2 regions of the Mesorhizobium sp. M1D.F.Ca.ET.043.01.1.1 genome follow, and region 1 is predicted to be linked to the other one. Evidence: riboswitches for the same ligand, from Rfam matches in the RefSeq annotation. Region 1 holds a riboswitch; the other holds the start of a gene.
The links. A riboswitch is a leader RNA that binds a small molecule or an ion and turns the genes downstream of it on or off. The one in region 1 is predicted to bind S-adenosylmethionine.
Positions count from the first base shown of each region.

Region 1 (3,404 bases):
GCGATCGCGGAACCGGCGCCAAGCGCCAACATGGCAGCGACTGTCGCCGATACGATCCATCTGGTTATCTGCATTTTTTGTCTCCCTCAGTCAGGCGTCTAGATTGGTGAGGTGCAGCCAAGCATGGCGCGCCCAGCCGGGCAAGCGGTGTCTGACGTGAACGGTCAGCGCGCGGCGCGGAAATGCTTAGAGAGCTTAAGCCCCTGCGCCTGGTAGTTCGAGCCGAGGTCGCTGCCATAGAGCGCCTGCGGGCGCTTGAGCATATGCTCGTAGACAAGGCGTCCGACGATCTGGCCGTGGTCGAGGATGAAGGGCACCTCATGACTGCGCACCTCGAGCACCGCTCGGCTGCCGCTGCCGCCGGCGGCGGAGTGGCCGAAACCGGGATCGAAGAAGCCGGCATAGTGGACGCGGAACTCGCCGACCAGCGGGTCGAAAGGCGTCATCTCGGCGGCATAGAGCGGCGGCACATGCACGGCTTCGCGCGAGACCAGGATGTAGAACTCGTCCGGATCGAGCACCAATTCGCCGGCGCCGCTCTTGTAGAGCGGCTCCCAGAAGTCGACGACGTCCTGCGCGGCGCGCTTGTCGACATCGACGAGGCCGGTGTGGTGCTTGCCACGATAGCCGACCAGGCCGTCCTTGTCGCCGTCGAGATCGATCGACAGCGCGATACCGCCGCCAGAAATGTTGGGCGGCTCGGTGGCGACCAGCATCTCGGCATGGTGGAGATCGCGCAATTCGCGCTCCGACAAAAGCGCATTGCCGGTGCGGAAGCGTATCTGCGACAGGCGCGAGCCGGCGCGCACGACGATCGGGAAGGTGCGCGGGCTGACTTCGAGATAGAGCGGACCATGATAGCCGGCCGCGATCTTGTCGAACTCGTGGCCGCGGTCGGTCATGACGCGCGTGAAAATGTCCAGCCGTCCGGTCGAGCTCTTCGGATTGGCCGAAGCCGACACGTTTGAAGGCAGCGCCAGGCTTTCCAGCAGCGGCACGATATAGACGCAGCCCGTCTCCAACACCGCGCCCTCGGCGAGATTGATCTCGTGCAACTTCAGCCGGTCGAGCTTGTCGGCCACCAGGTGATCGGGACCGGGCAGGAAGGAGGCGCGCACGCGGAAAGCCGTGTCGCCCAGCCTCAGATCGAGGCTGGCCGGCTGGATCTGATTGGTATCGAGCACGCGCGGCGACTTCAGCGCGCCCGCCTCAAACAGCGCCGCGATGTCCTGATCGGGAAGAATGCCTGTCTGCCGCAAAGGCTGGCTCCGTTCCAACTGGTACAAACCTCTTAATCAAGCCGGCAATTGACGCAAGCGCGGTGCGGGTCTAAAGGGTCGTTATCCCGTGGTGATTTGGCCGGTCGGCTTGCAGCCACGTTAAACAAGTCGCTAAAGGACCGTTGGCCGCAAGGCCGTATGGACCGGTTGCGACATCGCGGCCGGTTTTTTTGTGTTTGGACGTTCTTTGCGAGTGGAATTAGGGCGATGACGAAGACGCGCAACTGGAAACCTCAGACGGCACTCGTGCATGGCGGGACGCTGCGTTCCGGCTTCGGCGAGACCTCCGAGGCGATGTACCTCACCCAAGGCTATGTCTATGAGACGGCGCAAGCCGCAGAAGCCCGTTTCAAGGGCGAGGAGCCGGGCTTCATCTATTCGCGCTACGCCAATCCGACCGTGGACATGTTCGAAAAGCGCATGTGCGCGCTGGAAGGCGCCGAAGATGCCCGCGCCACCGCTTCCGGCATGGCGGCGGTCAGCGCAGCGCTTCTGTGCAGCGTCAAGGCCGGCGACCATATCGTTGCGGCGCGGGCGCTGTTCGGCTCCTGCCGCTGGGTGGTCGAGACGCTGGCGCCGCGCTACGGCATCCAGGCGACGCTGATCGACGGCACCGACATCGCCAATTGGGAAAAGGCGGTCAGACCCAACACCAAGCTGTTCTTCCTGGAGAGCCCGACCAACCCGACGCTGGAAGTGGTCGACATCGCCGCCGTCGCCGCTTTAGCCAACTCGATCGGCGCGCGCGTGATCGTCGACAATGTCTTCGCCACGCCGCTGCAGCAGAAGCCCTTGCAGCTCGGCGCCCATATCGTTGTCTATTCGGCGACCAAGCATATCGACGGACAGGGCCGCTGCCTCGGCGGCGTCATCCTGTCGGACAAGAAGTGGATCGACGAGAACCTGCACGACTATTTCCGCCACACCGGCCCGAGCCTGTCGCCCTTCAACGCCTGGACGCTGCTCAAGGGCCTGGAGACGCTGCCGCTGCGGGTGCGCCAGCAGACGGAAAGCGCCGGCAAGATCGCCGACTTCCTCGCCGGACGGCCCGAGATCGCCCGCGTCATCTATCCGGGCCGCGCCGACCATCCGCAGGCGGATGTCGTCAGGAAGCAGATGTCGGGCGGCTCGACGCTGATCTGCCTCGACGTCAAGGGCGGCAAGCAGGCGGCCTTCGCCTTCCAGAACGCGCTCGACATCGTGCTGATCTCCAACAATCTCGGCGACGCCAAGAGCCTGATCACCCATCCCGCGACGACCACGCACAAGAACCTCAGCGACGAAGCGCGCGCCGAACTCGGCATCGGGCCGGGCACGCTGCGCCTGTCCGTGGGGCTTGAGGACACCGACGATCTGCTGGCCGACATCGAAGAGGCGCTGAAGGCGGCGAAGTAGCGGCGGCAAAGAGCGGCCTTGAGCCGCAGCCGGCTCAGGCAATCTCTTCGAGTTCGGTCATCTCCCCGGTGCGGATCGTCATGGCGTTGCCGCGCCATTCGACGACACCGCCCAGCCAGCCGCGCGCCCAGATGGTGGGGAGCATCGCGTCGCGAACGATCATCGCGGTCAGGCTGCGCGGCGACAGGTACCAGCCCTTGGACCAGGCGAGCAGGCATTCCGGCACATAAGCGATCGCCAGCACGCAAAGCGCGGTCGTAGGCAGGCTGACGCCGGCGCCTGCCGCCGCGATCAGCGCGAAAATCAGCGGCACGACCATCCCGGTCAGGATCTCGGGCGCGAAGAACAATGGGAAGGTGACGCGGCGCAGCCGCGCCCAGCGCGCCTGGCGCGACCAGATCTCGGCGAGCGTGCGCTGGCCGAGCGGCTGCTCGAAGGGCGAGGCCACGAGATTGACCCGTAGGCCCAGGCCGTTGACCAGCTTGGTCGCCGCCGCATCCTCGGCGATCTCGGCGGCCAAAGCCTGGATGCCGCCATGGGCATCGAGCACCGGCTTGTTCCATAGCATGCTCTTGCCCTGGGCGAAGCCAAGGCCGAGCGCCTCGCCGGCATATTGCCAGCGCGCCTGCAGCGTGTTGAGGAAGGCGCATTCGACTTCGGCCCAAAAACCGTCCGGCCGCGAGCCGACCGGTGTCGAGCAGACGAGGCCGGTGTCCGGCCGCCAGGCCG
Region 1 is NZ_CP034444.1:2,523,812-2,527,215, forward strand. Features, by position in the region: gene EJ067_RS12355 (ABC transporter substrate-binding protein) at 1-74, opposite strand, end outside; gene EJ067_RS12360 (2'-deoxycytidine 5'-triphosphate deaminase) at 165-1,259, opposite strand; SAM riboswitch at 1,338-1,415, shown strand; gene EJ067_RS12365 (O-succinylhomoserine sulfhydrylase) at 1,488-2,675, shown strand; gene EJ067_RS12370 (ceramide glucosyltransferase) at 2,710-3,404, opposite strand, start outside.

Region 2 (3,404 bases), 2.1 Mb from region 1:
GCCATGCCCGACACTGTCAGGAACGACTTCCACCACGACCGAACAGGTTGGATGTTGCGCCGCCATCATCTTTCCACGACCGCAGTCAGCGCTTGAGCAGGAATACCGCCTGCTGGCCGAAGAAGTTCCAGAACCACCAGGGCATCGACAGGCCGATCTTCTGGCCGTTGGCGTCGAGCGCGGTGGCCTTCTCGACCGTCGCGCCGAGCTCCTCGCACAGATTGACGAAGTCGCGGATGGTGCAGAAGTGGATGTTCGGCGTGTCGTACCAGGAGTAGGGCAGGTCCTTGGTGACCGGCATCCTGCCCTTGATCAGCAGCGAGAAGCGCACGCGCCAGTGGCCGAAATTGGGGAAGGAGACGATGGCGCGGTTGCCGATCCGAAGCAGCTCGTCGAGCACCACCTTCGGATTGCGGGTCGCTTGCATGGTCTGCGACAGCACGACGAAATCGAAACCCTTGTCGGGATAGAATTTCAGATCCGTGTCGGCATCGCCTTGGACGACGGAAAGGCCGCGCGCCACGCATTCGTTGACACCTCGCTGCGACAGCTCCAGGCCGCGGCCGTCGACCTGCCTGGTCTCCTGCAGAAGCTCCAGCAGCACGCCGTCGCCCGAGCCGACATCCAGCACGCGCGAATGCGGCGGGATGAGACCGGTGACGACCTCGAGGTCGACTCGCTGCGCACGATTGACGCTCATGGGCACACCTCCGGCCTTGGAGCCTTTGCGGCCACGGGGAATCCTGGCGCCGCGCAAATGCGGCCAAAACAGAGGGATCGCGCGCCGCTCACAGGCTGAGCCCCCTGGCGCGTGCGGCCGAGGCGATGAAGCCGTTGATGGCCGCGAACAGTTCCGGCTCGTCGAGCAGGAAGGCGTCATGGCCGCGATCGGTCTCGATCTCGACGAAGGAGACGGAGGCGCCGGCGGCGTTCAGCGCATGCACGATCGAGCGGCTCTCCTCGGTCGGGAACAGCCAGTCTGATGTGAAGGACACCAGGCAGAAGCGCGTCTTGGTGCCGGCGAAGGCGTCGGCCAGCCTTCCGCCATGGTCGGCGGCGAGGTCGAAATAGTCCATCGCGCGGGTCAGATAGAGGTAGGAGTTGGCGTCGAAGCGGTCGACGAAGGTCATGCCCTGATGGCGCAGATAGCTCTCGATCTGGAAATCGGCGTCGAAACCGAAGGTGAGCGCTTCGCGATCCTGCAGGTTGCGGCCGAATTTGCGGTGCAGCGCTGCTTCCGAGAGATAGGTGATATGCGCCGCCATGCGCGCCACGGCGAGCCCCTTTTCCGGCCGCCTGCCGAAATCCAGATATTTGCCGCCGTGCCAGTCCGGATCGGCCATGACGGCCTGCCGCCCGACCTCGTGGAAGGCGATGTTTTGCGAGGAATGGCGGGCGCCGGTGGCGATCGGCAGCGCCGAGAAGACGCGCTCCGGGTAGCTTGCGGCCCATTGCAGCACCTGCATGCCGCCCATCGAGCCGCCGAGCACGCAAAACAGCTTCTCGATGCCGAAATGGTCGACCAGCATCAGCTGCGCGCGCACCATGTCGCGGATGGTGATGATCGGCAGGTCGAGGCCATAGGGCCTGCCGGTCGCCGGATTGGTCGAGGCCGGGCCGGTGGAGCCGAGGCAGCCGCCGACGACGTTGGCGCAGATGACGAAAAAGCGGCTGGTGTCGATGATCTTGCCGGGGCCGATCAGCACCTCCCACCAGCCCGGCTTGCCGGTCACCGGATTGGTGTTGGCGACGTGCTGGTCGCCGGTCAGCGCATGGCAGACGAGGATGGCGTTGGAGCGGGCGTCGTTGAGGGTGCCGTAGGTCTGGTATGCGACCTGGAACGGCGACAGCACCGTGCCGGCATCGAGCCTCAGCGGCTTGTCGGGACCGAACGGCAGCACCGGGCTCGACGGGCGGTCGGCCTCGTTGTTGGTCCTTGGAGCGCGCTGAGCGGCCATTGCATTCCCCATCCAGTCCGCATCGATCTCACCGACGCGGTGTCCGGCCGGCCGCGGACAACAAAAAACCGGCTCGCCTTCGCAAAGCCGGTTACAGGTTGCAAACGGCCCTTTAGCGAATTGTTTAACGTGGCTGCAAGCCGACCGGCCAAATCACCACGGGAAGTCCGGCTGCTCTTCTAGGACCAGCATCGCGCTTCGTCAACGGCCAGCAGCCTTGGCGCGAGCGCGGCACTCGACATTCCGGGCCACGGCCTGTATTTCCGCAGCGGCCTCCGGACCGAGGCCTTCTCGACGGATTTGTGACATGAAGCAGGATCAGCCACGTCCGACGCCCCGCGCGGGCATCATGGACATCGAGGCCTACGTGCCTGGAAAAAGCACCGCGCCCGCCGGCGTGACGAAGGTCTACAAATTGTCGTCGAACGAGAATCCGCTCGGGCCTTCGCCGAAGGCGATCGAGGCCGCGCGTGAAGTGGCAGCGAAGCTCGACGTCTATCCCGACGGCTCCGCCCGCCGGTTGCGCGAGGCGATCGCCGAGGTGCATGGCCTCAACCCGGCAAACATCATCTGCTCCAACGGCTCCGATGAGATCCTCGGCCTGTTGGCGCAGACCTATCTCGCGCCCGGCGACGAGGCCGTGTTCACCGAGCACGCCTTCATGGTCTACAAGATCTACATCCAGGCCGCCGGTGCCAAGCCGGTGGCGGTCAGGGAAACCGACGAGCGCGCCGACATCGACGCGATCCTGGCTGCCGTCACGCCGCGAACAAAAATCGTCTTCCTTGCCAATCCCAACAATCCGACCGGCACTTACGTGCCGTTCCAGGAGGTGCGCCGGCTGCATGCCGGATTGCCGAAGAACGTGCTTTTGGTGCTCGACGCGGCCTATGCCGAGTACGTGCGGCGCAACGACTATGAAGCCGGCATCGAGCTGGCGGGCAGCGCCGAGAATGTGGTCATGACCCGCACCTTCTCCAAGCTCGGCCTCGGCGGCGCGCGCGTCGGCTGGATGTACGGGCCGGCGCATATCGTCGATGCGATCAACCGCGTGCGCGGCCCCTTCAACGTCAACGCGACCGCGATCGAGGCCGGCATCGCGGCCATCCGCGACCGCGCCCATGTCGAGCGCAGCGTGGAGCACAATGCGAAATGGCTGGCCTGGCTGAATGAGGAACTGACCAAGCTCGGGCTGCGCGTCACGCCCAGCGTCGGCAATTTCGTGCTGATCCATTTTCCCGACGACAAGCGGCATTCGGCGGCGGCGGCGGACGATTATCTGAGTGCGCGCGGCTACATCCTGCGCCGTGTCACCGGCTACGGCTTCCCCAATGCGCTGCGCATGAGTGTCGGCACCGAAGAAGCCAATCGCGGCGTCGTCGATGCGCTCAAGACCTTCCTGAAGAGCTAGAGACCATGGCATCACCGATGTTCGAAAGAATAGCG
Region 2 is NZ_CP034444.1:4,619,601-4,623,004, forward strand. Features, by position in the region: gene metW (methionine biosynthesis protein MetW) at 86-700, opposite strand; gene EJ067_RS22335 (homoserine O-acetyltransferase) at 789-1,958, opposite strand; SAM riboswitch at 2,051-2,128, opposite strand; gene hisC (histidinol-phosphate transaminase) at 2,266-3,369, shown strand; gene EJ067_RS22345 (prephenate/arogenate dehydrogenase family protein) at 3,375-3,404, shown strand, end outside.
Region 2: linked by a shared signal. The riboswitch ahead of EJ067_RS22335 (homoserine O-acetyltransferase) and the one ahead of EJ067_RS12365 (O-succinylhomoserine sulfhydrylase) in region 1 are both predicted to bind S-adenosylmethionine.